2 regions of the Pseudodesulfovibrio sediminis genome follow, and region 1 is predicted to be linked to the other one. Evidence: riboswitches for the same ligand, from Rfam matches in the RefSeq annotation. Region 1 holds a riboswitch; the other holds the start of a gene.
The links. Region 1 has a riboswitch for cobalamin ahead of metE (5-methyltetrahydropteroyltriglutamate--homocysteine S-methyltransferase). Riboswitches for the same ligand answer to the same signal wherever they lie in the genome.

Region 1 (15,416 bases):
GGGCGGCTTGACGCAGCGGCTGCCGTAGCTTTGTACCCAGCCGTTCGAGGTGAAGCAGAAGCCGTTGAGCTGCTGGCCGAAGTATTCGACCATGTCGTTGCGTTCGGGTTCTCCATGGACAAGGACATCCAACCCCAGCGCTTCCTGGCGATCAACCACGTCGGCGATGTGACCCTGCATCTTTTCGATGTATTCCGCTTCGGATATCTGGCCTTTCTTGAACTGGAGTCGGGCCTGCCGAATCTCTGCGGTCTGAGGAAACGAGCCGATGGTCGTGGTGGGAAAAAGCGGCAGGTTGAGCCGTTTCCGCTGCTGTCGGGCGCGTTCTTCAAACGGAGAAGTCCGGTCGTACATTTTCGGCGTGATGCTTTTGACTCTGCTTCGGGTTGTCTGGTCCACGACATCGGCGTGAGTGGCTCGGGCGAGCAGTGCGTCAGTATTTTCGTGGAACAGTGCAGGCGCCTTTCCGGTGAGGGCGGCCTGTTTCAGGGCGGCGATTTCATCGCATTTCTGCACGGCAAAGGCCATCCACTGCTTCAACTCGGGGGCGAGCTGCGTTTCGGAAGCGAGGTCCACCGGAGCGTGGAGGAGTGAACAACTGGAGGCGACCATGATCCGGTTTCTCTTGACCTGCTGGCGGGTGATATTCAGTTGCGTGAAGGCCGCGGCCAGGTCGGTCTTCCAGACATTCCTTCCGTCCACCAGTCCGAGGGACAGGGTGAAGTTTGACGGCAGGGCACCGACGACTTCACTGAGCTGGGCCTGTCCGCGCACCAGGTCTACATGGAGACCGTCCACCGGCAGGGACGTGGCAAGTTCAAGGTTGTCGCCCAGATCGCCGAAGTACGTGGTCAGGAGCAACCGCGCGCTGTTGGCAGCGGCTTTGAGCTTGGGGTAGGCGTACTGAAATGCCTGCTTCGCTTCTTCGGGCAGGTCTGTGCACAAGATCGGTTCGTCGATCTGAATCCAGGCGCTGTGCGGAGCGATTTCAGCGATGATTTCGCCATAGATTTCAGTCATGCGCTCAAGATGGTCCCACCTGTTGCATCCGCCGAATTCCTTGGCGAGCATGAGGAAGGTGACCGGTCCGACGATGACTGGCTTGGGGGAATAACCGAGTGCTTTGACTGCCAGCGCATCGTCCAGCAGGGCGGAGGTGTTTTTTTTGAAAGGCGTGTCCGGGGTCAGTTCCGGGACGATAAAGTGGTAATTGGAATCAAACCACTTGGTCATCTCCATGGCCGGGATGCCTTTCTCGGCATCGCCTCGGGCCAGATGAAAGTATGTCTCCAGGGGCACCTGGGCGTCGGTCCGTTCAAACCGATCAGGCACTGCGCCAAGCATGACAAGCGTGTCGAGAATGTGATCGTAGAGTGAGAAATCGCCAACCGGCAGCAGGTCCATTCCTGCCTTGGCCTGTATTTCCCACTGTTGTTTCTTCAGGGCTGCGGCTGTTGTCACGAGCTCTGTCTCGGTGATTTCACCGCGCCAGAACTGTTCAAGTGCCCACTTCAATTCACGGTTGGCCCCCATTCTGGGAAAACCCAATACGTGCGCGTTCATGTCTACTCCATAGTTATGGGTGAAAGACGAAGAGCGCTTTCCTCTCAACGCAGGCACAAGCAGCGATATGCCGGGGTAACGGCCCTGTATGCATACCATTTATCTGCACTGTCACCATGGTCGCGAGGCAGTGTGCTCTTTGGCAAGACGTCTTCTGGCTTCCGGCCCCATGGTGTTGAATCCCTTCCCGATTACGGTGGTCATCAACGGGTTTCACCGGTTACAGCGGCGCGTCCGCAGCGGTTTTTCACCGCTTTCCGTTTCTTGCCAAATTCCTATATCTGGATGTATTGATATAATGATTTGAAAAAAATGGCAAGCGGGGTTTTGCAATCGTTTTTTGAAGATGGAGACTTGTGGTGAATGTAGTGCGCTTCGCAATGAAGAAACAGACCTGTTGATTAAATCAGCAGGTCGGTTTCTTCATTTATGTCAGATGTCTTGATTCGTTTTCAAGATCTTGTTGATGTCTACTGTCTGCCTCTATCTAGCCGCCGATGGAAATCTGGTCGACAAACTGTTCCACTATTTCGGCACACTCCAGTACTGCTTCACGGTCGTGCGGGGAGACTCCTGACATGGTGTACTCCTTGCCGAGTTGGTGCCATTTCGGCTCGCCAAGGCGGTGGTAGGGGAGGATGTCCAAGCCGTGGGCCGTTGGCAGAGTCGCCACGAACCGGGCGGTTGCCTCAAGGTTGGCCGCGTCGTCATTAGAGCCGGGAATCAGGGGCAGGCGCACCTTGAGAGGGATGCCTGCCTGGCTCAACCGGGAGATGTTGTTCAGAATGGTTTCGTTGGGGAGACCGGTCAGCTCTTTGTGGCGGTCGGAATCCATGTGCTTGATATCGCAGAGTACGAGATCGAGATGATCCAGCAGCGACTCATAGGTCTTCCATGGTGCCTGACCACAGGTCTCGATGGCCGTGTGCAGCCCACGTTCCTTGGACGCTTTCAGACATTCCAGCAGGAACTCGCCCTGCATGGTCGGCTCTCCACCGGAGAATGTCACGCCGCCACCCGAAACGGAATAGAACTTCTGGTCCCGGTCCACTTCGGTCATCACTTCGTCCACGGTCAGATACCGACCGACGATGGTCATGGAACCGGCGTAGCAGATGTTCACGCATTCGCCGCACATGGTGCAGTTGTTCCTGTCCAGAACCACCTCACCTGTATCACCGAATTTGATGACGTTTTCCGGGCAGTTGGCCATGCATTTCACGCACGCAATGCAGGAATGCGGGATGCGCATGAGTTCCGGCTTCGGGTTCATGGATTCCGGATTCTGGCACCATTTGCAGCTCAGGGGGCAGCCCTTGAGAAAGACCAGGGTGCGGATGCCGCCACCGTCGTGGACGGCGAACCGTTGTATGTCGAAGACAAGGCCGACGGTTTCGTCGCGGTCCCTGTCAGAGAGATTGAATGAATGCTGTCGCTGTTTCCAATTCATTATATGACCTTGGCCGGAGGAGGGAGAAGGGACCCTCCTCCGGCTGATTATGGGGTTTAGGCAAGGGTATGTGTGTTAGAAGGTCTGTTCTGTACGGGCGATGATGTCGTCCTGCAGGGTCTTGTCCAGCGCGGTGAAGAAGGCGCTGTAACCGGCTACGCGGACTACCAGTCCTTTGTACTCGTCAGGATTGTTCTGCGCGTCTTCAAGGGTTTCGCGGCTGATGACATTGTACTGTACATGGGTGCCGCCGTTCTTGAAGTAGGTCTCGGTAACGGACTTGAGATTTTCCAGTCCCTGATCGCCGGCAATGGCGGTGGGGTGGAACTTCTGGTTGAGCAGGGTGCCGTTGGACGCGATATGGTGGTCCAGCTTGGCAACCGAGTTCACTGCGGCGGTGGGGCCGCTGTCGTCGAAACCGGAGATGGGGGACACGCCGTCAGCCAGGGGACTCCAGGCCTTGCGTCCGTCAGGTGTGGCGGACACGATGGACCCCAGGGGGACGTTGGCGGATGCCGGGTACAGGCCGGGCTGGAACTTGCCGCCGCGCGGGTTGGTGTACTTGTTGACTTCACGGCAGTAAATCAGTGCGGCTTCACGGGCGATGTCATCGGCAAAGGCGTCGTCATTGCCGTATTTGGGCGCGCGGTTGATCAGCATCTGGCGCAGGGATTCATTCTCTTCGAAGTCGGTGGCGAGGGCGTTCTTCAGTTCCTCAATGGTGAGCGCCTTGTCATCAAAGACGAGCTTCTTGACCGCAGCCAGGGAGTCTCCGGCGTTGGCAACACCGACGCCCTGAGGGCCGGTAAAGTTGTAATGGGCGCCACCTTCCTGCACGGATTTGCCTTTGGCGATGCAGTCATCGACCAGCGAGGACAGGAACGGCAGTGGGCAGCGTTCGGCGTGGGCCATGTCCACGGCGTTGTCGGCAGAGGCCATCAGCTTGACGAAGTGCGCGGTCTGCTCGGTGTAGGCTGCGAGCATCTCATCGAAGTTCTTGAAGGTGTCGAGGCCGCCGGACCTGGGACCGATCTGTTTGCCGGTGCGGGTGTCCACACCATTGTTCAGGGTCAGCTCGATGATTTTGCCCATGTTGAAGAAGGCCGCGTCGTGCCAGCCTTCGGTCTTGCCGCCCACCTGAGGCTCGACGCAGCCGATGATGCCGTAGTCGCGAGCGTCTTCGGTGGTCAGGCCTCGGTCAACGAGGGCCGGGATGATGGCGCGGTCGTTGTAGTAAGCGGGGTAGCCCATGCCCTGACGGCTGATCTCGGCAGCCTTGCGGTACAGGGAATCAGGGGTGCCGTCGTGGATGCGGATGGACAGGGACGGGGCGTAGAGTTTGGTGTTGGCGGTTGCCTGCAGGCACATGAAGGAGAGGTCGTTGGTGGCATCGGAACCGTCGCGATTCTGGCCGCCCACGATGAGGTTCATGAACATGGGGTATCCGGCAAAGGCCATGGTGGAGTTCTCGTCGCGGACCTTGTTCAGCTCGGCGAATTTGATCCACAGCAGGTCCAGCAGTTCCTGAGATTTCTCGGGCAGCATGGTTGCCTTGCTCATCTCGTAATAGGGGGCCATGTATTGGTCGAAGCGCATGGGAGAGATGGAGTGGCCGTTGGACTCAAGCTGGATGACCAGATGGGTGAACCAGAACGCCTGCACTGCCTCATGGAAGGATTCGGCGGGTTGGGCCGGAACCTTGCGGCAGATACGGGCGATCTCCAGCAGCTCGTCCTTGCGCAGTGCGTCGGTGCAGTCGGCGGCCATGGATTCGGCCCTGTCGGCAAAGCGTGCGGCAAAGGCTATGACAGCCTTGTTGGCGATGATGGTGGCGTCCAGGAAGTGGCGTTTCTTCAATTGGGTGGCATCTGCGTAGTCGAGCTTGGCCAGCTCTGCTTCGGCGCGTGCGATGACGGAGTTCAGGCCCTTGCCGATGACTTCGGCGTAATCGACGGAGATGTGACCGACACCATTATAGAAGTAGTTGCCCACGGTGTAGACGACGTCGTTGTGTGCTTCCAGAGCCTCGGGAGGCATGAGCGCGGCGGCGTATTCGTTGGTGGTCTTGCCGTCCCAGTAGGTGAAGGCCGAACGCAGTTTGTCTTTGGTGTCTTCGGTGATCATGAATTTGTCGGCCGTGCGCAGCTCCAGACGGTCCAGCTCTTCTTCCACCCACTGGCAGGAAAATTCCGGGAAGATGGGGGCGCTGCGGGGATTGCTGGCCTGGTTGCCGACAACGAGTTCGCCGTCAGCGATGAAGATGGACATGCCGTTCAAGATCTTTTCCAGAGCCTTGGCACGGCGAATGACCATGGGCAGCGCCTCGGTCTCTTTGTAGGATTTAGTGATCAATTCGGCGCGTTCCGGGCAGATGCCGGGGGCGGTGTTCACGAAACGGTCCAGAATCTTTTCGGTACGCTCGGTGGCGTCGTGTAGGCCGGGCAGTATTACGGGATTGTTGGTCATGAGTTCCTCCGAAATGGTTGTTGTGTTTGATCGTTGATCTTGTATTACAGGGCGTTGAGTCCTGCGGTGGCGCAGGCGACGTCTTCTTCCACGCTGCCGCCGCTGACCCCGATGCCGCCGATGATCGTGCCGTCTTCGGCGATGGGCAGGCCGCCGCCAAAGGTGATGATCCGGCCACCGTTTGCCCGCCCTAAACCGAAGAGCGGTGCTCCCGGCTGGGCGAGATCGCCGATGGTCGCGGTGTCGGCCTTGACGGCCACAGCGGAATACGCCTTGTCGCGGGACAGCTCGATGCTGACGATGAGCGCGTCATCCTGGCGCTCCTGAGCCATGAGGTTACCGCCGCCGTCAACCACGGCGATGACCATGGGGACGCCGAGTTCATCGGCTTTGACCTTGGCGGCTTCAATCATGCGTTTTGCGTCTTTAAGAGTGATGGGCATGGTGTTCTTCTCTATTTGAGGAAGTTGAGGACAAGGGTGCCAAAGGCAATGGTGCAGGCCGGAGGGTCAATGTGATTGGATCCGTGGGACCAGAAAATCTTGGCCATGAGATCCTGAAGCAGGGTGGCCACAACTGCGACGACAGCGGCCAGCGCGATGGAGCCGAAGAGCAGATATGCCATGGCTGCCAGGATAGCCTGTGCGTGCCAGACCGGGACCTGTTGAATGGTGTCATTGCCGAGTTGCAGGGCAATGAGACTGACTGCGGCCATGCCCCAACCAAGAATCAGGGGAACCACGAAAGCGCCTGTGGCTGAGACAACGCCTTTTTCAAGCAGGGGGGCCATCGCGGTGTGGGCCGCAGCGGCCATGGAGGCGGACAGCAGACCGGCGCCGAGGCCGAAGACGACCATCTTGGGCAGGGATTGTCCCCAGGGAATCCAGGCAAGAGAGGCGTCGTTGGTAAGGAAGCCGTTCTTTTTGATGGACTCGGCATTGCCCCAGGGCATTTCCCGCAGGAACAGGACGCGGGCAATGATCGCGGTGGTGACAACGCTCAGTGCCAGCACGTCGGTCTGGTTGATGACCGGGATCATGGCAAACAGCTGAACCAGCAGATGGCCGAACAGGGCAAAGACACCGCCCACCAGCAGGACGTCCCAGGATGTGTTCATGAGGGCGGACAGGATATCCTTGGCCGCGCCGCCCGGGTGATTCTTGCGGACTCCCGCTGCATAGGTGGAGGCAGCCACTCCGGCTGCAAACCCGCCCACATGCGGGCCGAAGATGGGACCGAGGCCCACCTGCATCAACAGAAATTCAGAGCCGCCCATCAGGACGACCAGACACCCGGAGAGTACCAGGAGTCCACAGATGACAAATGAAAACAGACCACCCATTGCTGCGCCGACAATGCCGCCGCCAAAGCAAATCAGGAGTGTGTCCAGGCTAAAAGGATCCATACTTTCTCCTCATAAAAAATTACTCCCCCAGGTCATTGGCACGACTTTCGTGTCAGCGGCCCCGCTGAGTGCGTTCCCCATAATCGCAAGGAGCGTTCCAAAGAGATGAAAGTCTGTGATTTTGGGCGATTGCCAGATTTTGTCGGCAATCGAGCCGTTACACGGGGCGTGCGGTGGCAACTTTGGTTGACGTGGAATTGAAGCGGGTATTGTTCGTAATTTGAAAATTCAATGAAACCAATATGTTGAAGATGTCAACTTTGGTTGTCAACCGGGTTGACATGGTGATTTCCAGTGAGAATACGTCGTGCAATATGATTTGTTAACTGTTTGGTATTAATGAGTTTGTTTTTTCTTGCAGAAACAATATCCAGATGGAATGATATTTGTATTAATGGGTTCAAATACCTATTACTGGAGCGATGATGCACAACACCGATACAGACCCATCACATCAGCCAGTCCTGCAACGGGAAGTGGAGGCGCTGCGCGAACGGGTGCGCGAGCTTGAATCGAACAACAAGCTGTGCGTGCGTCACACCTGTTCCCTTTCCGATACCCATTGGCCAGAGCTGTACAAGAACGACGACAACGCATTGGATTTCAAGGATGTCTTCAATGTCGACGCCTTGCAGTCCATTCAGGACGCCTTTGCCGCGGCCACCAATGTGGCCTCGATCATCACGGATGTGAAAGGGCGTCCCATCACGCGGCCCAGCGGGTTCTGTCGATTGTGCAGAGACGTGGTCCGGCGGTCGCCCAAGGGGTTGGCCAACTGCATTCGTTCCGACGCCTCGTTCGGGTCCGACAATCCGCTCACTCCGCTCATGCGTCCCTGTCTGAGCAGCGGCCTGTGGGACGGCGGGACGAGCATCTATGTGGGGGAACGGCATGTGGCCAACTGGGTTGTTGGGCAGGTCCGCATCGAGGACGACGACATCGAAACCCTGCGTGACTATGCCCGAGAGATAGATGTCGATGAAGCGCTGTATGCCGAGGCCCTGGCCGAGGTGCCCAGTATGCCGCGTGAACAGTTCATGAATGTGTGCAAGGCGCTCTGCCTTATCGCCAACCAGATTTCCACACTGGCCCAGCAGAACTATCTCCAGGCCCGGGCCATCGAGATGCGTCGTCAGGCAGAAACCGCACTCAGGGAGAGCGAAACCCGGTTCCGTCAGTTTTCCAAGGCAACGTTCGAGGGCATCTTTGTTCACAAGGGCGGGGTTATCCTTGATGTCAATAAGGCGGGGTGTGAGCTTGTCGGGCTGGAGCAGGAAACCCTTATCGGGCACAGCATGAACGCCCTGATGCCTTCGCTTGCCGGTCTCAACAAGGATGAGGGCGTGCAGGATGTCCGTGTGGCCGAGCTGGTTCGGCCCGATGGCGAGACCCGCATTTGCGAACTGCGTGAACGGGATACTTTTTTCAAGGGAGGGCAGGTGCAGGTGCTGGTCGTGCGCGACATCACCAAGCGGATTCAGTCGCAGCGTGAAGCCAAGGAAAAGCAGCAACAGCTCATTCAGGCTGACAAGATGGTTTCCCTTGGCATTCTGGTGGCGGGCATGGCACATGAGATCAATAATCCCAATAGTTTCATGACACTCAATCTGCCGCTTGTCCTTGACGTGTGGGAGGACATCACGCCGATTCTGGAAGAATATTACAGAGAGAACGGCGATTTCATTGCCGGAGGGCTGGAGTATACCGAACTGCGGGAGACCATCCCGGAGCTGCTCTCCCGAATGCATGAAGGCGCATCCCGCATTCGAGGCATTGTGGGGAGTCTCAAGGACTTTTCGCGGAACTCGCCTGATGAGTTCCGGTGGGATATCGACATCAACGAGGTTGTGCGCGGCTCTCTGGAGCTGGTGGGCAGTCTGGTGGTAAAAAGCACCAGCCGGTTTCAGGATATGCTGGCGCCGGAGTTGCCGGCCGTGACCGCCAATCCGCAAAAGATCTCACAGGTGTTGATCAATCTTCTGGTCAATGCCTGCGAGGCCCTGACCGGTCGGGAGCAGGCGATCACGCTGCATACCGCCTATGATGTGGGCAAGGACGAGGTTGTTATCCGGGTCCGGGATGAGGGCGCGGGGATTCCGGAGGAGCTGATGACAAAGATCATGGACCCGTTTTTCACCACCAAGCGGGAAGACGGCGGTACCGGTCTCGGGCTTTCCGTTTCTTCGGCCATTGTCGAGGAGCATGGCGGGGCGTTGATGTTTACCTCGAAACCGGGGCAGGGCACGACCGCCGAACTCCGGCTGCCCGCGTCGGACCAGATAAGTGACAAAGATGCATATACTACGAGGAATCGTCCGTCAGGTTCCTCCATAGGAGGCTCCAATGCCCGGTGAGAACGGTGCTGAACCAAAGCGGACATCCCCACGGTATCCGGTCCTGTTGGTCGATGACGAGGAGTCCTGGCTGAGGAGTTTCCAGAGCGCGTTGCGGGCTTCGGGTGTGAACAATGTCGTGACCCTGTCCGACAGCCGGCTGGTGCTCGAAACCCTGGAGCGGGAATCCTTTTGTGCTGTGGCCGTGGATCTGATGATGCCCCATATCAGCGGCGAGGAGCTTATACCGAAGATCCTGTCGGAATATCCAGAGCTGCCTCTGCTCGTCATATCGGGGCTGGACCAGGTGAAGACCGCGGTCAAGTGCATCCGCATGGGCGCGTTCGATTTCATCGTCAAGACCGAATCGAGAAACACGCTCATTGCCGGTATCAAGCACGCCATCGAAATTTTCGAGCTTCGTCAGGAGAACTCCAGCCTGCGTGAACGGTTGTTCAGCGATGATCTGCTTCACCCAGAGTACTTTGAGGAGATCATCACGACTGACAAGACCATGCGCACCATCTTTCAATATGTGGAGGCCATTGCCGAGTCCTCTCGGTCCGTGCTCGTGACCGGGGAGAGCGGCGTGGGCAAGGAAGTCATTGCCCGGGCCATCCACAGGGCCAGTGAACGGTCCGGGGAATTCGTGGCCGTGAATATGGCCGGGTTGGACGACAATATGGTCGCTGACACACTTTTCGGCCACAAGAAAGGCGCCTACACCGGGGCAACTCACGCCCGTGCCGGACTTGTTGAAACCGCCAGTGACGGCACGCTGTTTCTCGATGAAATCGGTGACCTCAGCCTTGAATCCCAGAAAAAACTCCTCCGGCTGCTTCAGGAGAACGAATACACCCCGCTTGGTTCGGATATCTCGCGCAAGTGTACCGCCCGTGTGGTGGCCGCCACCCACCGCGACCTGAATGCCTTGCAGGAGCAGGGGAAGTTTCGTCGTGATCTCTTTTATCGACTCCGTGGCCATATGCTGACGCTCCCACCCCTGCGGGAGCGGCTTGCCGACCTGCCGTTATTGATCAGATATTTTGCGCAGGAGGCGGCGGTTGAATTCGACAAACCGCTCAAAACCGATATCCCGGGCATAGTGCGCCTGCTCCACGGGTATGATTTTCCCGGCAATATTCGGGAGCTGCGGCTGTTCATTCACGATGCGGCCAGGATGGCCACAGGGGGGCGGTTGACCCCGGAGACATTTGAGAAACTCTTGCACTTCGATGCGCAGATACGTGTGGGAGTCGGCAGGGATGTGCCGCCGAGCGAGACGCTCACCTTTGGGGCGCAGCTTCCCTCTCTGAAAGACGCCCGCACCATGCTCATTCAGGAAGCCCTTAAACGGACAGCCAACAACCAGTCCATGGCCGCCCAGCTGTTGGGGGTTTCCAGGCAGGCCATTAACAAGTATCTTCAGTCCGCATCAGACAAGAACTCGTAATGGTACGGGCGCTCCTTTCTGCTGCGGCACAGGCTCGGTAGAGCGTGAAGCATTATGAGTACACGGAAAATCATCACCAGCTGCACCAGAGATTGTCCCAACTCCTGTGGTCTTGTGGCCACGGTCAGGGACGGTCGTCTGGTCAAGCTCCTGGGTGACCCGAACCACCCGTTGACACAAGGCGTGGCCTGCCACAAGGCTTCCAAATATATCAAGCGGGTCTACAGCCCGGAGCGTATCACGCACCCCATGATCCGCAAGGATGGACAATGGACGCGTGCATCGTGGGATGCAGTGCTTAATCTTATCGCCGAACGCATGCAGACCTTCAGCGCCGAGTCGGGCAACGAGTCCATACTGTATTATCAGGGCTATGGTGAGCGCACTGCCCTCAAGTTACTTAATAAATATTTTTTCAATCTGTTCGGCGGGGTCACCACCATGCGTGGCTCTTTGTGCGGGGGGGCCGGGCAGGGGGCCCAGAATCTTGATTTTGGCGAGCGCGTTTCCCACGATCCGCTGGATCATGTGAACAGCAATTCCATGATTCTCTGGGCCCGGAATCCGGTTTCGACCAACATTAGTCTGGTACCCCTCATCAAGGGCATCAGGGAGCGAGGCGGCACAATCGTGGTTGTCGATCCGGCCCGGAGCAAATCCGTGGCCCTGGCGGATCATCATATTTCCCCTCGACCGGGTGGCGATGGGTATCTTGCCATGGCGGTCGCAAAGCTGGTGCTCGCTGCCGGTGCGCAAGACCGGGAATTCCTTGAAAAGCATGCCGTTGGTTTCCGAGATTATAAGGATATTCTGGATCGTTACTCCGTGGAGGAGTTATGTGACCTTGCCGGTGTGCCGTCCACGGACGCCGAAACTCTGGCCGACATGCTCATGGACCAGAAGCCTACTTCCATTCTCCTGGGCTGGGGGCTGCATAGATACGAATACGCTCATCACATGATCCGGGCCATTGACGCACTGGGTGCCATCAGTGGCATTATCGGCATACCCGGTGGAGGTGTCAGCCAGGGGTTTGAGGAATATGGCCCTTATGATCAGCAGTACTGGGGCGATGATCTTAATCCACCGCGCAGGACGCTGCTTATCCCTCGCGTGGGAGAGGAAATCCTCAACGCGGTGGACCCGGAAATTCGCATGATTTATGTGACTGCGGGAAACCCCGTATGCATGGCTCCCAACTCGAACACGGTGGCAGAAGCGTTTGGGAAGGCCGAGTTCGTCGTGTATTCAGGGCATTTCATGGACGACACAGCGGAGTCTGCGGATGTCTTTCTTCCGGCCACTACTTTCTTGGAAGACGACGACATTATGGCGAGTTATGGGCATAATTATGTTGGCCCGGTGAACAAAGCCATCGAACCGGTGGGCGAATGCAAGTCGGAATTTCATATGTTTCATGAGTTGGCTGCACGCTTTCCCTTTGCCGATCAGTATCGGCGTACGGTGGATGAGTGGTTGCAGGATATCTGTGCTCCCATATGGGAGCAGGGCGGCACTCTGGAGATGTTGAAGGAGGGGGCGTTCAGATTGGATGCGCCCATGGTTCCTTACGCCGACAAAGTGTTTCCCACCGAGACAGGCAAGTTCCAGTTCATGACGGAATTCAACCCCCTGGAAGGCGCGTCCACTGATGAGCGATATCCCTATAGACTACTGACCGTAGCGCCGCATGGGTATATCTGTTCCGAGCGGACCATGGCAGAGCATGAACCGTTGCCTGTCATTCAGCTCAACGCACAGGAAGCCGAAGTCAGAGGGGTGCGCGACGGGGAGCCGGTTCTGGTTTCCAGCCCGGTGGGACAGGTCAGAGCCATGCTCAAGGTCGATACAGGTCTGCGTCGCGATGTCGCCCTTGCTGAACGGGGCGGGTGGATCAAGGCAGGGCATGGCCTCAATCAGTTGACCAGGGATGTGTCCAGCAAGATCGGGCAGGGGACGCCGTTCTACGAGACGCTGGTCACGGTCGAACCGTGTGCGTGATCTTCAGCGATCACGCCCCTCTCCGTACGTACAGCAACAATCGTACATTCTTATGATGACCTCGACAGGCCGGGTGTTGTTTCCGGCTTACTCCTCTGTTTTCAATCGCCCGGCTATCTGAGTGAGCTGGGCGGAGATCGCTGTCCGTTCCTGCGGGGTGAGCCGTTCAAGGTCAATGGACAATTCAAAGCCCTTTTCCTGATGGTGGATGATGCGCTTGCGTTCAGTACAGGTGGACGCGTCGTCACAGAGTGAAAGCACGGCATATGGCCGGATGCTTCTGCGGATGCCTTTGACGGACAGCGGCTCGCGTTCTTCGACATTCACGATGTCGTGGACGAGTGCGTACGTCTCCGAAGACATGAGTATGCCGCCGGGATCAGCCTGGCCCTCAAGGCGGGCGGCCAGATTCACTTCGCCGCCGATGATCGTGTAATCCATGCGGGATTCAGACCCGAAGTTGCCCACGTTGCAGTAGCCCGTGTTGATGCCGATGCGCATTTTGAAGGGCTTGTCATACCCCATTGACTTCCATTCACCGCTCAACTCCGCCATGCGTTTCTGCATGGCAAAGGCCATGCGGACACAGAGCTCGGCATCTTCCTTGACCCCTTTGGTCTCGGGATCGCCGAAGAACATGAGCATGGCGTCGCCGATGAACTTGTCAATGGTGGCTCCGTATTCCAGCGCGATGGCGGACATCTCCGTGAAGTAATAGTTGAGCAGCGCGGTCAGATCTTCCGGTTGCATATCGTCAGTGGTTTTCGTGAAATCCTTGATGTCCGAGAAGAACACAGTCAGCTTTTTGCGTTCCGTGGAGAGCGATACATCCCGACTGCCTGAGAAAATGGAATCATATACCTGCGGAGACAGGTATTTGGCGAGTTTGGAGGAAAGTCCCTCCAGCATCGTGTTCTTCTCGTCAAGGGAATTCAGGGTCTCTGCCAGGTGGGCCTGCGCCTTTTTTCTTTCGGCAATTTCACTGCCGAGTTTACGATTCCACAGGACGATCAGGCCGATGATGAGGAGGACGCCGCCCGATATGGGCAAGACCCACATGAAGACAGTCGCCATGTCCAGCCCGTGTTCGAACTTGAGCGTGAGCCATTTGCCTTTGAATTCGGCAGCCTGCTCTTCCGTGACTACTGCCAGCGCTTTGTTCAGTATGTCGACAAGTTCCGGATAGTCCTTGCGCACAGCCATGGCCAGCGCCATCGTGTATTCCGTGGAAGAAGCCACTTTGAGCGTGGTCAGCCCTTGCTGCTCGATGGCATAACTGCCGGTTGCCAGGTCATTGATGAACCAGTCCACTTCGCCGAGAGCCAGTGCCTTTATGGCGTCATTGACCGTGGGAAAGAGCGAGAGCTTCAATTCGGGATGTTCCGCAGTCAGGTAGTCGTATGCTGCATATCCTTCCACAACCGCGATTCGACCTTCGGTAATGTCGGCAAGCCCGTTTATCAGCGGTGCCTCCTTGGGGGAGAAGATGACAATGGGGAATTCTATGTACGGTTCCGTGAAGAGCAGCTCCTCTTCTCTGGAAGGGGTTTTTGCCATTGCGGTAATGACATCGAGTCGTCCCTGTTCCGCATAGTTCAGCACGTCATTCCAGCTCAACCCGCTGACAGGGTTCATTGCGACTTTGATTTTGCTTTGTATAAAAGAGATATATTCTGCTGAAATACCGAGGTACTGCCCATTTGTGTCAATGAATTCAAAGGGGGCACTCTGTGGATCAATGCCGAGTTTGATTTTTGGATGGGCCTTCAGCCAGTCCCATTCCTCCTGTGTGAGCGAGAAAACCTTTTGCTGAAAACCGGAAGTGTCCAGGTAGGTGGACAGGATGGCTTCGCGTTCAGCCTTTGTGATGGCGTCGAGTCCTTTTTGGAGTATGTCGCGCAGGATGGGACGGTCTTTGGCGACGGCGAAGCGCAGTTGGCCGGGAAGATCCGTGCGCCAGAGGCTGGCGAGTTTCAGATTGGGAAGGGTGAATTTCTTGATGAGATAGGATGCGACCACCTGGTTTCCGATATAAGCGTCAGCCTTGCCCGCTGAAACCGCTTCCAGAGCTGCCTGCGTCGAGTTGACGAGCATCATCTTGATGTCAGGGTGATCTGCCGGCAGATTCCTGGCAATGGCGTACCCATCTTCCAGAACCACTGTTTTGCCGGAAAGGTCGTCTGGAGTGTTGATGTCTTCTCGGTCGTTTTTTGTAAATATTGCAGAGTAATACTCAATATAGGGTTTGGTGAAAATAAAGTTTTTCAGGCGCTTTGTTGTTTTGTTCAATCCCGGAGCGACATCCAGCGTTCCTTTCTTGAGTTTGTCCATGTGCGCACCCCAATCGGTGTCGAACACGGGCTTGATATCAAGTCCGACCTTGCTGGCTGCTACGCGCATGAAATCTGCTGCAATACCGGCATACGATCCGTCTGCCTGTTCCATCTCAAAGGGCGGCCAGTTCGGAGTGGAGGTCAGCGAGATGGATTTCTTCCCGTGAAGGTACTGTCTTTCTTCGTCTGTCAGGTCAATTGTGAGCTTGGCGGTCTCATCGATATAAAAACGGTCTTCAGGCTTGATGATCCATTGTTTGTCGATGGCTGCCAGAAGTGCCGGGTTCAGGTTGTGCATTCCCTCATCAATGCGTTTGATGAGGGCTGTGCGTGATTTTACTACGGCACCATACACGATATTGGAGATCTCGCTGTTTTGACTGCGCGACACGAGCCCCTGCCAGCCCAACCG
Region 2 (15,416 bases), 390 kb from region 1:
CCAAGGATGCCGCATTGGCGATTATGCTGGAGATGGAGCAGGCCGGATAGGAGCAGTAGATGTCCGATCAGGAACACGGCGAAGCAGAACACGGAATCATCCGTGATGGTGCGGAAAAAATCAAAGGTGTTTTTTCCACTCAGACGGTTGCCAAGGTTGGCACCGGCACTACGCAGCGCAAAACGATCCAGAAGACATACTGGGACGCCGAAGAACTTGATAACGGCCAGATTTCCATCCAGCCTCTGAATAAGAACTATGTTCCGTCCGGTCCCAAGCGTAATATCGAGCGCGACGATTTCCTGACCAAATTCAATCCTGAACCCGAATTTTATGTCTCTACCGTGTTTCCGGCCATCAAGGAGATGGATGGCGCGATCGTGCGTGGCGAAAAGCACCGCGAACGTGGTGCGGCATACTCTGCTGAGTTCGAATATCAACAGGCCATGGACATCGACGAAGAGAACGTCCGTGCCAACTTCGGGTTGGGATTGACCTACCTCGACCGTGGAGACCAGGTGAAGGCCAACGATATCTTTGAGCGGTTGGTCGATCTGGAAGCTGCCTTTGACGTGGAGCACAAGCACTTGTTCAATGATTTCGGCATTAATATGCGTAAGAACAAGATGTACGATCAAGCTCTGCAATATTATCTTCGAGCTGAGGGACTGGTACAGAACGATGAGCACCTCTTTCACAACATCGCCCGTTGCTACTATGAGAAAGGCAACGTGGAGGGATGCAAGGAATATCTGATTAAGAGTCTGGAAGTGAACCCCAAGCTTGAAGCGAGCTTGCAGTTCTGGGAGTTTCTCAAGGGACAGGGACTGGTGAAAGCGGACGAGGGGCCGAATCTCTCCTCTGAACCCGCGAATGAAACGCCGCCCGAAACAGAAGAGGAAGAAAGTCCTCAAACCGACTCCGGTTCTTCTTCGGCCCCCATTAATCTGGACTAACGGCTTTTTCCACCTTTGACAGGGTGACACCTTGGTGTGCGCAGGAGTTCCCATGGACCAGAGCAAGATTCAGAATTTTCTCAAGGAATTGCCCCAGATGAGGGAGGACCTTCCCTTTTCCCCGGAAATACTCCAGCAATTGTTCGTGCAGACCAGTGGATACTCCTATGCTTCTCTGGAGGATGTCGGGGTGACTCTGAGCAGGGATCAGGGCTTGACCACGCGTATACTCAGTCTGGCCAACTCCGCCTATTACGGGCTTCAGGCCGAGGTGCAGTCTGTGCCGCGTGCGGCGGCAGTGCTTGGCATGTCGGAGATCCGCAATATTGTGCTGGCCCTGGGGGTCAATGGGCTGGCCAAGGCCTATGACATGCCGGAAGAGTTCACGTTGGAAGCATACTGGCTCCATCAGTTTAAAGTGGGCGCCGTTGCCAAAGAACTTTCCCGCATCACCGACATTGGCAAGCCGGATAATCTTTTTACCGCAGGGCTGCTGCACGACATCGGCAAGCTGATTACCGCCTTGAAGCGACCGTTTGATTGGGCTGCCATCCAGGATCTCGCAGAAACGGACGATATGCAGGATAATGAAGCCGAAGAAGCATACTGGGGCATGGACCATGCGGTGGTCGGTGCTCTGGTCCTCAATTCATGGGATCTGCCGGTCAATCTGGTGGAGCCGGTCAACTGGCATCATTCTCCGGCTCTGGCGCCGCAACATTCGGGTGAGGCAACGTTGGTCTCTCTTGCCAATGCGGTGGTTCATGTCATGGAAGACCCTGACAGTGCCTACATGGTGCGCGTTGAAGATCTGTGCCATGACATGGACGTTGAATTTGATGATCTGATGGAATTTGCCGAAGAGCTGGTCGAGTCTGATGACATCGAGCAGTTCGTAAAAACACTCTCCTAACATATTGGAATACTAGATTGCCTTGCATTTGGAAACCTCGCGGTGAAGAAACCGCGCCCGCTTGTGCCGCCGCCATGGCAGAAGAGTTGAACGTGTCTGAACTCATCGTGGAAATACTCTGGAACCGGGGATTGACCGATGTTGAGGAGATGGACAAGTTCCTCAGCCCGCTCCTGCGGCATATGGCCAACCCTGTGGAAATACCCGGCCTTGCAGAGGCTGTTGAGGTCATCGCGAAAGGTGTGGCCGAAGGGCGCACGCTGGGCGTGTGGGGTGACTATGATGTGGACGGCATCACGGCCACGGCTGTGGTCAAGGAATTTTTCGGCAGTCGGGGTATCGATATCCCGCATCACCTGCCCAACCGCATGGAGGAAGGGTATGGCATGAACACGGAGGGCGTGGAGCAACTCAGAGAGCAAGGGGTCGATATGCTGCTCACCGTGGACTGCGGCATCTCCGATCTGGAGCCTGTGGCCCGCGCAAAGGAGTTGGGCATGATCGTGGTGGTTTCGGATCATCACCTGCCTGGTGACGAGCTGCCCGAGGCCGATGCCATTTGCAATCCGCGACTCATTGAAGGCGGCTCCTGTGATGATCTGGCCGGAGTCGGGGTGGCGTTCATGCTCATGGTCGCGCTCAATAAATTATTGCCCGGTGATCCGGTGGACGTACGACCGCTCCTTGATCTGGTGGCACTGGGCACTATCGCCGATATCGTCAAACTCACCGGACAGAATCGTATTCTGGTCAAGAACGGCCTGTTGATCATCAAGGAAGCCAAACGCCCGGGCATGGCCGCGCTCAAGGTGGTCAGCGACTACGAGCGACAGGCGGAGCTTGGCGCCGGGCAGATCGGGTACAACCTCGCGCCCCGTATCAATGCGGCCGGCCGTATGGGTGACCCGACCAAGGCCCTCAATTTGCTGCTGGCCGACAGCTTTGACGAGGCCATGCCCATTGCCGAAGAGTTGAATTCCATCAATATGGAGCGTCGTCGGCAGGAGCAGGAGATCGCCGAGCAGGCATTTGCCCAGGCCGAGTCCATGAAACACATGGCCGGATTTGTGCTTCACGGAGAGGACTGGCATCCCGGTATCATCGGTATTGTCGCTTCTCGTGTGGTGGAGAAATACTATCGGCCCACGCTTATCCTGTGCACCTCGGAGACGGGCGAAGGGCTGCTGAAAGGTTCTGGGCGCAGTGTGTCGGAGTACAACCTGTACGAGGGCTTGCAGGCTGTCAGCGGTGTGCTCGAAGGATTCGGCGGACATAAGCAGGCGGCAGGCTTGTCGCTCAAGCCGGAGAATCTCACGGCCCTGCGTGAACAGTTCAATAACCATGTGGTTGATACGCTTGGACCTGAACCGCTTACACCGACCCTCAAGCTTGATCACGAGCTGGGTTTCTCCAACATCAATCACACGTTGCTCAAAGAGCTGGAACTGCTGCAACCCTTTGGCATGGGGAACCCGGAGCCGCTCTTTGCCACCAAAAAAGTGACCGTCGCCGAGCACCGCACGTTTGGCCGCGAACGCGAACACGTGAAAGTGGTCCTCAAGGACGAAGAGACCGGTACCAGATTGCCAGGCAAGGCATGGCGTATGGCCAGCACCCTGACGCATCAGGTGCGCGACAGAAAAATGCGCTTCGCCTTTTCGCCAAAGATCGATCGTTTTCGCGGCATACCCACCATCGATCTTCTGATCAAGGATTGGATTTTTTAAACAAAGTCGGCTGCGTTGTAGCTTGATCGGACCAGCGGCGCGCTGAACATGTGTCTGATGCCGCGCTGCTTTCCTTCTTTCGCATATTCTTCGAATTTTTCCGGTTCCACATATCGCTTGACCAGCGGGTGTTGACGGCTGGGCTGCATGTACTGGCCGATGGTCACGATATCGCAGGCAATGGACGCCAGGTCGTCTAGGACGCGCATGATCTGTTCATCGGTTTCGCCGAGTCCGACCATGATGCCGGACTTGGTGGGGATATCCGGCGCGATGCGTTTGGCGTTGGACAGAAAGTCCAGAGACTGCTGGTAGTTCGCTTGTGGGCGAATGGTGTCGTAGAGGGACGGGACGGTCTCAAGGTTGTGGTTGATCACATCCGGGCGGGCGTTGAGTACGGTGGTGAGGGCGGCTTCATCCCCCTGAAAGTCGGGAGTGAGCACTTCCACCGTGCAGTTCGACAGGACTTCCTTTACCGCACGGATGGTGGCGGCAAAATGCGCGGCCCCGCCATCGGGCAGGTCATCGCGGGTGACAGACGTGATAACCACATGTTTGAGCGCAAGACGTCTGGCTGCTTCGGCCACGCGGGCCGGTTCGGTCGGGTCCAGTTGCTCAAGATCGCCGGAGATGATGTTGCAGAATGCGCAGTTGCGCGTGCACACATTGCCCATGATCAGGAAGGTCGCCACGTTCTTGGAGAAGCACTCCCATTTGTTGGGGCATTTGGCCGATTGGCAGACCGTATTCAGGTTGAGGTCGTCTATCAGGTCTGCCGTGCTGGAAAAATTACGGCTTTCCGGGAGCTTGACCCGCAACCATTGGGGGATGCGTAAAGGCTTTTCTGAATTCGTTGCTGAAGACATATTTGGCGTCCTTCATGGTTATGTCATATCCGGCTTCCGTAGAAAGGGAGGTGGGAACCGCCCCCTGGATGCCACAGAGTGTGATGGCGTTGAACAGGCTGACGTCGCGGCCGACATTGAGAGCCAACCCGTGATAGGTGACCCAGCGGCGTACGCCGATGCCCATTGAGCATATTTTTTTGGTCTCGTCCACCCATACACCGGGGTGCCCCTGACGACGGATGGCGGCAACCCCGAAATGAGCGCAGGTGCGGATGACCGCTTCCTCCATGTCGCAGAAGAACTGCTTCATGCCGCCCGGTCGTTTTTCTACCCGCCAGATGGGATAGGCCACCAGTTGGCCCGGAAAGTGGCAGGTGATGTTGCCGCCCCGCGTGGTCTGGGCAACCTGAATCCCCTGGGCGGCGAGCAGGGATTCGTCCATGAGCAGGTTCTCGGCGCCGCCCTGACGGCCGAGGGTAATGACCTTGGGATGCTCCAGCAGAAAGACGGTGTTTTCTTCGTCTCCGGCAGTGACCGTTTCAAGGGTCTTGAGTTGCAGGGCTTCGGCTTCTTCGTATTCCATCAGCCCGAGATCGATGATCCGCATCAGCCTTTGGAAGCTTTTGGTTTGTAAGGAAGCATGACCGCCTTGGATTTGAGGTCGATCTTGGGATTGTCCGGCCAGGTGGGGGCAAAGATTTCTCCCGGAAAGAGGGCGCGAGACTTGGGCGGAATATCAATGAGCGTCAGTCCTTTGTCGGAGCATGCGTATTGTCCCTTGTTGCCGTGCAGTTTGAACGGCTCGGAGATGGCGCGCACTGCTCCCCAGCTGGCCGTGCCTTTTTGTGAGAGATACAGGAAGCTGAGGGTCACGTTGTCCTTCTCAAGCTGTGCCTCGTTGGACAGGGATTGCAGCCAGTCAGGGACATCCTTGACCGAGAAGTTGAAGTGACACCAGGGCGTTCCCGGCATCATGGCAGGCATGGGACATTCCTCGGCGTGCGGGCAGGGTGCGATGGGCTTGATCCCTCTGCTCAGAAAGCTGGAGCGCATTTCGGAGATGATGCGTCCGGTCAGGCGTACGCCGGTCTCGATAAGGAGAATACGGCCCGTGTCCTTTATGCAATTGGACAGGTGCGCGGTCAGCTTGTCAGCCTGAGGGCGTGTGGTCCGACCCGACCAGTCCAGCTCGTTGAAAGCGTTGCATACCATGAGCAGATCGGCTTTCTTGCGCAGATGGTCGGTGAACCCCGCCTTGACGGTCTTGATGCGCCAGGGGGAGTCCTTGCCAGCCATGGCCGTGAAGAGTTTCAATCCGGCCTGCATGGATTTGGGCGAGAGATCCAGGCAGGTGAAATTGAGCTTGCGGTCGCGCAGGTGAGGGCGCGACATCCACAGGGCGATAATGGCGGTCAGGGGACCGGAACCGAGGTCTGCTATTTCGGCACCATCCGGGATATCCAGCTCCAACCCGGAGAAGAGGCGGGACATACGGTAGAGATTCCATGGAAGGAAGTAATACAGATAGGGCGACAGAAACCTGTCATCTGTCATGTACTCCTTGCGCCGCTTGGTCCGTTCATTGGTTAGGCTGCGCGACATGTCACGGATGTCATATTTGAGTTGATCACGGTGTTTGCCCTTGAGCGGCCACGTCCGTTTCAGCAGTGTGCCGAATCGGGCCAATTCCGCCGCATTGTCTTCCGTAAGGTTGGGAAAGAGTCCATTAATCGACATAGCCAAACCGCATCCTTTTTATAAATTCATCGCCAAATGATGTGTCTCCGGTGAGTTCCAACCGGGTCAGGGTGTCGGCCAGCCCTTCTGCGAACACCCGACTTTCGGGGTCCACTGTCAGTATTTCGCTTCCCTTGAGGGAAGTGTTGCCAGCCTTTATCGTCCGTGCCTTGCCGCCGGGCGGCAGGAAGCCGATGGTTTCGAGATCGTTCAGGCTGACATGCTCGCCCAGTGCACCTGCAATGTGGATGGCCGCCAGCTTGCCCGGTGTCAGATCCGCTTCTTTCAGCAGGGTGGACATGGCCAGGTTGAAGGCGGCTTTGACTTTGAGAATTTCTTCTACATCCGAGGCCGGGAGACAGAGGTCGTCGCTGATGACAAAGGCGGGTTCGTCTCCCTCTGTGGTCACCTTGGCCGCCAGCTTGGCTGCCAGCGGAGTGTTGCCTTCGCCGAATTGTCCGGTGTCGGTCAGGATGCCGTGCTTGAGCAGGATGGCGGTGAGTGAAAGATAGCCCGTACCGGTCATGCCCGGTGTGCCGTCTCTCGGGCCTTCGAAATAGGTCGCCTCCAATCCTTTGGGCGTCAGGGTGAAACCGGTGATGGCTCCCGGTCCGGCTGTCCGTCCAAAGGAGAGTCCCACGCCTTCCAGAGCCGGTCCCATGGGAACGCTGGCGCAGATGCGTTTGTCCGGGGACAGGGCCAGAACGAACTCGCCGTTGGTGCCGAGGTCGGCCAGCAAAAATGGATAGTCCGGGGTGTCTCCGTACTCAATGGCAGTCAGCCCGGCAGACAGATCGGCTCCTACAAAAGGAGCGAGCAGGGGCGGAATGTAGGCTGGCGGCAACCCTGCTCCTATTCTCCGTTCATCGCCCCCCTCATAGGTCAGGGTGTAGGGCGCAGCAGCGAGGTCGTCCGGCTTCTTGCCAAGCAGGATATAGGTCATTGCCGGGTTGCCTGAAACCACCAGAGATGTGCACTGACCGCCGAGGTTGCGGGTCGCCAGCAAGGCCAGCTCCGTGATGCGGTCAGTGATGAGTGCGCGCAGGACAAACCGTCCCTCGGCTGTGGCGGCAACGGCCAGGCGGGACATGATCTCGGAGCCGAGTCCGGTCTGGGGGTTCAGCTCCTGTCCTGAGGCCACAGGGGTGCCGTCGACCAGTGCGGTCCAGTGAATGGAGGTGGTGCCGAGGTCCACGGCCAGGGCGAAGTCGCCGGCTTTTTCAGCCAGAGTGCGTATGGCCCGTTGCGAGCGCATGGGCTCGGGCAGTTCGATTTCGCACGGTTCAGACGGGTGCAGGCAGGCGAGCCTCCAGCCTTCGTCCACCTTTTCCTGACCGAGTTTCTTGCGCTCGTCGGCATTGGCTTCCGGGGCGTCCGAGAGGAAGCGCACGCGGCACAATCCGCATTTGCCGAGGCCGGAACACAGCGGTACGCCGTGCCACAGCCGGGACATGAAAATGGTTCGGGCCAGCGTGTCACCGGATTTGGTTTCCAGGGCAAACCGGCCGCCGTCATGGGTATGTATAAGTATGCTCATTGAATTCTCCGTTGTGCGCAGAGACTAGCTTATGGCCTGTGCCATGTAAATGTCGTTTCCCGCCCTTGGCAATGATGCCGAGTCCTGCTAGTTGCCGTGTTGGGCAGGTACATATATGGGCAACAATTCCTTTTCATTTTCCGTGAAATCCAATGCAGGCAACCGCAAGGCCTATCGCGCCAAGATAGATGGTCTGCACGTCAAGGTGGTCGGGCGTCCATCCGTCTATTCTGCTGTCGATCTCAGCCCTACCGGAGTGGGGTTGAATGGGGCCGCCGGTATGCGGGAAGGCAGAATCTTTGAAATAAGTCTGTTCCATAAAGGCAAGCAGCTTATTTCCGGTCTGCAGGTTCGGGTGATTCGGGCGACTGCGTCATTCACCGGACTGGTGTTTGTCGATCTTGATCCACGTCAGACCGACGCGGTCCATGCGTTGGTGTTGTCGGAGCAGAAACGGCAGGTCGATGAGCGGAACAAAGACCGATTTCGCATGGATTTCTAGCAGCGATTGATCCGCGTCAGGGCATCATCCAGATGCTTGAGCCAGACATCGACCAGTCTGTCGTATTCTCCAGCCCCTTTCAGCACCGCTTCACATTCGATTCCGGCGGCTTCAAGTTGGGTCTTCCAGCTTGTTTCGCCATCGCCGATCATGTCGCGGGCGACATGCCAGCCCGTGCCGAACAGGAAGGGCAGAAGGTACGCCTTTTTGACGTTGTCCGCCTTGAAGCGGTCAATGACGACATCGATTCCCGCCTCTTTCTGATGTTCCATGACGCCCATATGCACGTTGGGGTCGCGTTCTTGAAACGCCCGGTGCAGGGCTTCATAGTATATGCTGCCGTCGTGTCGGGTGCCATGTCCCATGAAGAGGACCGCGTCGTTCTCTCCCTTGCCTTCCTCGGCAATGGACAGGATCAGGTCGGCCACGTTTTCCAGATCAGCTTCGCCTGCCACCAGGGGGAATCCCACTTCCACCCGGTTGAAGCCGTCTTTTTTGAGCATCAGTTCGTTTGCCAGCGCAAGCAGCTCATGAAATTCGATGCCGGGGATGAGGTGCAGCGATTGGATCGCCACATGGGTGACACCGTCGGCCAGGAGCTTTTCCAGCGCGTCTGGCACGGAGTCAACGCTCTGGCCGGCTTTTTTCATATGGCCGCGAATAGTCTTTGACGTATAGGCAACCAGCACGGGCAGATCCGGATGGGCCGCACGTACTCGGGCGGTAATGTGATCCAGGGAGGCCTTGGCGTCCTTGTGGCGAGAGCCGAATGCGGCGAGAACAATGGCTGTTTTCATTATTGGGTATTCTTTTTCACCAGAGCCAGCGAGAAATAGTGCGGCTTGGATGGTGCGTCCTTAATATCCATGAGAATGGATTCGTTGTCCATGCCCAAGCGCGAGACCAGCACGGTTTTATCATTGAGGCGGAGTCGGGTCAGGGTCTCTCGTATTTCTTCAAAATTCTTGTACGCTTTCATGATGACCGCATTGTCAGCCACTTTGAGCTGCTCTTCCAGCTTTTCCGGGTCAGTGACGCCGGACGTGATGAGTAGCGACTCCTTGGATTCGGTCAGGACCAGGCCGATTTTCGCGGCTGCGGCATGAAAGGAGGTGATGCCGGGAATCGCCTGAAGTCGGGTGGACGGATCTGTCTTGAGCAGGGTCCGTTGCAGATAGCCATAGGTGGAATAGGTCAGAGGGTCGCCCAGGGTGAGGAAGGCGGCATTCTGTCCCTTGTTAAGCACTTCGGCAACAATGGTGGCATTGTGTTTCCATGCCGTTTCCAATTCGGTTTCGTCTTTTGTCATGGGGAAACTGAGCTGGATCACGCGCACGTCTTCCTTGAGATGCGGTTTGGCGATGCCATAGGCGGTCGAGTAGTCGTTCTTGGTGGAGGCTGCGGCGAAGATGACGTCAACTTCGCTCAATGCGCGGACCGCCTTGAGAGTGAGAAGCTCCGGGTCGCCGGGGCCGACGCCTATGCCGTAGAGAATACCTTTTTGTGTCACTGTGTGTCCTTTGAACTATGAATGCGGAACAGTGTCCCGTTGTTGTGCCCAGTTAATTCCCGGCTTCCAGATGCAGCAGTCGATGCACGGTTTCTATGCCGAGCAGGAGGCGCATGGTCGGGCGTGATACGAGATGTTCATCCACCAGAAATATGTTGCCGCTCAATGTGGCCTTGATGCGAGAGGCAGCCGGAAAGGTCCTGATCTGTTTGACGGAAACCTGATTCATGGCACCATATTGCGCTAGATACACGTCAATGTCTTTCCCCTTGTTCAGGAGACGTTCCAGCCCGTAGCTGGCGATATTGGTCCCGCGCTTCGGGCGTGCGTCAGTGGCCACGTTGATGCCACCGGCCATTTCCAGCACGAACAAGGGCATGGAACCGGGGGAGAACGTTGAAATATTGCGATGTACAGACTCGAAAAATACGTTGGGGCGGTCTTCCATGGGCACGGTTTCCAGTCGGGCTTCGGCCTGCATGATACGGCTTTTGAATTCTTCCACCATGGCTTCAGCCTGTACTTCCCGACCGGTCAGTCTGCCCAGGGAGCGCCAGTATGCATACATTTCCGGGATGGAGTTTGGCTGGAAAGAGAGAACCGTTATACCGTGTTTTTTGAGGGCAGCCCAGAGGCCGGGATATCCCCGTGACAACATGGGGCGGATAAGCACCAGGTCAGGCTTTGCGGCCAGCAGCTTTTCTACGCCGTCGCGGGCATTCAAGGTCGGTTTTTCAAGGGCGTTTGCAGGGTAGTCTTCGCCTTTGGAGACAGCGATGATCTCACGCTCCAGCCCGAGTTTGAACAGGTTTTCGGTATGGGCCGCATACAGCGAGATGATGCGCTTGAAGGGCGTGTTGAATGTAATGGTTTTGCCGGTACTGTCCGTGACGGTCTGGCCAAAGGCCGTTGTACAGAACAGCAGGGCAAAACAGAGCGAGAGAAAAAAACGGGTCACTATACTTCCTTTACATAGACGATCTGTAGTCCGGCTTTTGTCTCGTGCAGTGCAGCGCGGACTCTGAAGACGGTTTCAATGGAGTCTTGATTGAGCGTCTCGGTGACGTCTCCTTGAGCGTGGACGCGGCCCTTGTGCAGCATGACGATGCGGTCACAGAAACGAGCCGCCAGATTGAGATCGTGCAAGACCGCTATGATGGTCCGATTCTTTGTGTGGGCCAGACGTTTCAGCTCTGTCATGGTCGTCAGTGCGTGACGAATATCCATGGAGGAGGTGGGTTCGTCCAACAGCAGGGCAGGTGTCTCCTGAGCCAGTCCTCTGGCTACGACTGCGCGCTGTTTTTCGCCGCCGGAGAGGTCGGCTAGCACACGGTCATGCAGCTTGTCGAGGTCCATCTTGTCAATGCTCGCAGTGACCATGGCATAATCAGCGTCTGTGGGGCGTGCCAATCTGGGGATATGGGGGTGGCGTCCCATGAGCACTGTCTCATGGACTGTGAAGGGAAAATTGAAATCCAGCTCCTGAGGCACCAGCGCGCACAGCCTTGACAGTGTGGCCGGGGAAAGAGCGGTCAGGGGGATATCATTGAGGTGTATGGTCCCTGTGCCGGGTCTGAGGTGGCCTGAGAGCAAAGCAAGCAGGGTGGATTTTCCTGACCCGTTGGGGCCGACCACGCCATGTACCATCCCCGGTTCAAAGGTGAGGTCGAGGTTGCTCAGGACAGGGGTGTCGGCGTAGCCGAAATGGACCCCGTGTAATTTGAAGGTTGCGTTAGCCACGGCGCATCCTTCGTGTGCGAGTGAAAATCCAGCAGAAGATGGGGCCGCCGATCAGGGCCGTGAGGACGCCGATGGGCACCTCATGCGGCAGGATGGCGCGGGTGCATGTGTCTGCGGCCAGCAGGAGAATGGCGCCACCCAGGCCAGATGCCGGGAGCAGCCAGCGATTGTCCGGGCCAAGGATCATGCGCATGAGATGGGGGATGATCAGGCCCACGAACCCGATGACGCCGGATACCGAGACGCAGACCGCACTGATCAGGGAAGCCGTGATCAGGAGCAGGAGGCGAACCCGCCCTGTGTCTACCCCCAGGCTTTTTGCAGACCGGGAGCCAAGGCTCATGATATTCAGGTCGCGTCCGTAAAAAAGACAGAGTGTGAAGCCGACAAGCGTGATTCCGCCTGTGAGCATGGCATCCAGCCAGGAGCGGGCGGCAAAGCTCCCCATGAGCCAGAAGACGATGGCTGAAACCCGTTCGTCGGCCAGATATTTGATGAAGCTGATACCGGCGGACAGGATGGCCGAGACTATGACTCCGGCCAGAATGAGGTTGGCAGGAGAGAGCTCCCCGTCACGCCCGGACATGGCAAGGACCGCGAACAGCGTGGCGGTTGCGCCCAGAAACGCCATGAGGACCAGCGTGGACGGTCCGAGAAAGGAAAGCCCCAGAAGCAGGCTCACGGCCGCTCCCAGCGCGGCGCCGGACGACACCCCCAAAGTGAAAGGGTCAGCCAGCGGGTTGAGGAGCAAGCCTTGAAAGACCACGCCTGCCACGGCTAGGCCGAAGCCCACGAAGAGGGACGTCATGATCCGGGGGAGCCGTACTTCGAAGACGATGCTTGCCTTGAGGGGATCGACGGAATCCGCCGCCCCGCGCAATCCATCCAAAAATATGGTGATGATCTCACCGGGCGCGATGGAGATGAACCCCATGCTGGTGGCGAGGATCACCAGACCTGCCAGCCCAGAGGCCAGAAGCAGGAGGATGGATGTACGGGAGACGGCGGTCATTATTCGTTAAGGCAGCAGATGCGTCTGGCCCATGGCGTCTTTGAGGTGGCGCACATAGATGTCAGCCCAGGCATCCATCATGCCGAGGCCTTGCAAATCGGTCGTGACCGTGAATTTCTCCTTTTTCAACAACTGCAACCAGGAGTCGTCTTCGGGGCCGGCCATATCGTTGGTGGCGTGATCGCCTGCCACGATCATGAAGGGCTTGAGCAGGATCGCGGTCTTGCCTGCGTCCTTCAGCGCTGTGAGCATGTAATTGAAATCCGGGAATCCTTCGACGCAGGCAATGAAAATGGGATACTCGTAGGTGCGCTGCATTTCACGCTGGAATTCGGCATACGCTCCGGTGGAGTAGAAGTCGTTGCCATGCCCCATATACACGAGCGCTGCATTCATTTTCTTGGCTTTGTCGACATCCTGTTTGAGTGCTTTGGCGGCGATCTTGAGGTCTTCGGTGTACGGATAGACAGTGCCGGAAATGCCCAGCGCGGGGCGGCCCAGTCTCAGGCGTTCAAAGGGGGCGTTTTTGCTTTTGACGGTGCGGATGGAGCGCAGACCGATGAGCATCTCCTTGAGATCGGAGAATTCTTCGCCGGAATACACATGCAGGGATTGTACGGAGATGTCCTTGAAGCCCATATCGCTCAGCTCAGTGACGGTTGCCAGAGGGCTTTTTACGTACATGATGGTTTTGGGGATCCCGGGATGTTCCTTTTGCCAGGCCGGGTCGCCCTGCCGTTCATGCCAGATGTCGCGGATGATGCTGGAAGTGAAGGCCAGCTTGACGGGAATGTCTGGGTTGGCGGTCTGCACTTTTTTCTGAATGTTCAGGATGGACTCCAGCGCGCTGGGGTAGCTGGTGCCAAAGGCAGCCAGAACAATGGCCTTTTTGGTGGGACCATCCGTGCCATGACCGGCGAGAGCCGGGGTCATCAGCAAAAGAACAAGAGCGCAGGCGAGCAGGACTGCAGGGAGTCTGTTGAAGCTCATGATTTCTCCTTGAGGAGTGGGCAAGTAGGAAATGAAAAACCCCTCCCTCTGAATAATACGAGGAAGGGGAACCGTTTTTTCCCTTCAATGCCTGTGAGTGGTAAGCCCTCGTACCACCGAGGCAAAACCTGGACAATCGCACTGACTGCATGGAGATGCAGAGTCATGTCAGTGAGTCTAGGCAGGTCTTCCGGCTGGTTTCTCCTGCTTTCGCCTTCCCGGAATATATCCAGTGGCGCTATGAAAGCGGTTCAACGAAACGTCACGGCGGCGGGTCCGCTCCCGATTTGCACGGGATTCCCTATTAAGCCCACGGGGCACCAAGAAACTCGTAACTATGCTTGTCAGGCTTATGTTGTCAAGGATTCTCGGGCGTCTCGTTCAATGCGTGCCTGGAAGTGTTTGATCATTTCTTCGGTGTCGATGACCAGCGCGTCGGATTCACCCATCATGCCGTAGCCGAGGATGGGAATATGGAAAATCTGTTCTACCGGAACGGTGAATCCGGTGATGACGACCTGCTGTTGCTTGAGGACTTCATCCACCAGGATCGCCCCTTTGTAGTCGCCGACGCGCACGACAATTGCCTGTGTCATTTCGATGTTGTCGATCTCCGGCGTCAAGTCGAGAAGGTCGGCCAATCTGAGCAGGGAGTGAATTTCACCACGCACATCCACGGTTTCGCGGCCGTCCGGCAATTCCACGACATCGTTGAGGCGGGGCATATATATTTCCACGACATCCCGGCTGGGAACGATGAACGTATCACCACCCACCTTGCAGACCAGAGCGTCCACAATGCCTTCGTTGGCCGAGCGGTCCAGGGGGATGGATATGGTAAAGGCCGCCCCGTGTCCCAGTTCGCTTTCGATGGAGACATCACCATCCAGTGTGACCTTGATGGCGTTGACAACAGCATCCATGCCCACGCCTCGACCGGAAACGTCCGTGATTGTTTCGGCAGTGGAGAAGCCGCTTTGGAGCACGAACTGGAGTATTTCCTTGGGATCGTCGTATTCCTTTCCTTCTTCGGTCAGTCCTTTTTCCTCGGCTTTGGCGAGAATCCTGACAGGGTCGAGGCCTTTGCCGTCGTCCTTGACCTGGATATAGGCTGTGTCTCCCTTGCGCCATGCGGACAGCGTAACCACACCTGTCGCGTTCTTGCCGGCTGCCTTGCGACCTTCTGGGTCTTCAAGGCCGTGGTCGACAGCATTTCTGAGGAGGTGAACCAGCGGCTCGTTGAGAGATTCCACTATGGTCTTGTCCAGAGCCAGATCGTCTCCCTTGACCTGGAAGTCGAGTTTTTTGTTGATCTTCTGGCTGAGGCTTTTCACCAACCTGTGCATGGGCATGAAAATTTGTTTCAGCGGCACCAGTCGAATGGAATTGACTTCCTTCTGGAGTTTACTGATCACGTTGTCTAGTTCGCGCAGTGATGAGGCGACCTGACTCATGTTTGTTGCACCACCCTGCGCAATGACAGCGTAGGTGACCATGAGCTTGCCCACCAGTTCAATGACTCGATCCAGAGAGTCGGTTGCCACACGAATGGAGGCGATGGCAGAAGTCCCAGTCTTGGCATCTGCTTTTGGCTTGGGCTTTTCTTCTTTTTGCTTTTCCGGTTCGCTTGTCTCTTCAACCTCTGCTTCAGCCTCGGCTGTGGGCGGCTCTTCAAAGGCTTTTGCGGCTTCCTCTTCCGACTCTTCAATTTTAGGGGCGGCAGTGGACTTTGTCTCGATTTTGGCGAGGGCTTCAGCTCCTTCATCGAGCACGCCGCCCAGAGCGAAGAAAAATTTCTTGTGCGCTTCGCAGATGCCGAGCATGGCGGTAATGATTTCCTGGCTGGGCGGGGTGATACCGTCTTTGAGCATGTCCAGAATGGCAACGACGCCAACGGACGAGAGTCTAATGCTCGACAACCCGAGTGCATCGACGGCTTCTCCG

Region 2: linked by a shared signal. The riboswitch ahead of SRBAKS_RS17300 (sirohydrochlorin cobaltochelatase) and the one ahead of metE (5-methyltetrahydropteroyltriglutamate--homocysteine S-methyltransferase) in region 1 are both predicted to bind cobalamin.

Annotation. Positions count from the first base shown of each region.
Region 1 is NZ_AP024485.1:3,272,392-3,287,807, forward strand. It holds gene metE (5-methyltetrahydropteroyltriglutamate--homocysteine S-methyltransferase) at 1-1,563, opposite strand, end outside; cobalamin riboswitch at 1,694-1,870, opposite strand; gene SRBAKS_RS15465 (glycyl-radical enzyme activating protein) at 2,051-3,013, opposite strand; gene SRBAKS_RS15470 (glycyl radical protein) at 3,089-5,479, opposite strand; gene SRBAKS_RS15475 (GlcG/HbpS family heme-binding protein) at 5,524-5,922, opposite strand; gene SRBAKS_RS15480 (DUF7973 family transport facilitator) at 5,934-6,884, opposite strand; gene SRBAKS_RS15485 (PocR ligand-binding domain-containing protein) at 7,310-9,238, shown strand; gene SRBAKS_RS15490 (sigma-54-dependent transcriptional regulator) at 9,228-10,670, shown strand; gene SRBAKS_RS15495 (molybdopterin-containing oxidoreductase family protein) at 10,725-12,671, shown strand; gene SRBAKS_RS15500 (transporter substrate-binding domain-containing protein) at 12,759-15,416, opposite strand, start outside.
Region 2 is NZ_AP024485.1:3,661,509-3,676,924, forward strand. It holds gene pyrF (orotidine-5'-phosphate decarboxylase) at 1-50, shown strand, start outside; gene SRBAKS_RS17235 (tetratricopeptide repeat protein) at 60-956, shown strand; gene SRBAKS_RS17240 (HDOD domain-containing protein) at 1,009-1,869, shown strand; gene recJ (single-stranded-DNA-specific exonuclease RecJ) at 1,944-3,596, shown strand; gene lipA (lipoyl synthase) at 3,593-4,462, opposite strand; gene lipB (lipoyl(octanoyl) transferase LipB) at 4,386-5,051, opposite strand; gene SRBAKS_RS17260 (small ribosomal subunit Rsm22 family protein) at 5,051-6,181, opposite strand; gene SRBAKS_RS17265 (ASKHA domain-containing protein) at 6,171-7,718, opposite strand; gene SRBAKS_RS17270 (PilZ domain-containing protein) at 7,834-8,220, shown strand; gene SRBAKS_RS17275 (sirohydrochlorin cobaltochelatase) at 8,217-9,017, opposite strand; gene cobI (precorrin-2 C(20)-methyltransferase) at 9,017-9,730, opposite strand; gene SRBAKS_RS17285 (ABC transporter substrate-binding protein) at 9,783-10,688, opposite strand; gene SRBAKS_RS17290 (ABC transporter ATP-binding protein) at 10,688-11,470, opposite strand; gene SRBAKS_RS17295 (FecCD family ABC transporter permease) at 11,463-12,482, opposite strand; gene SRBAKS_RS17300 (sirohydrochlorin cobaltochelatase) at 12,489-13,472, opposite strand; cobalamin riboswitch at 13,636-13,812, opposite strand; gene SRBAKS_RS17305 (chemotaxis protein CheA) at 13,823-15,416, opposite strand, start outside.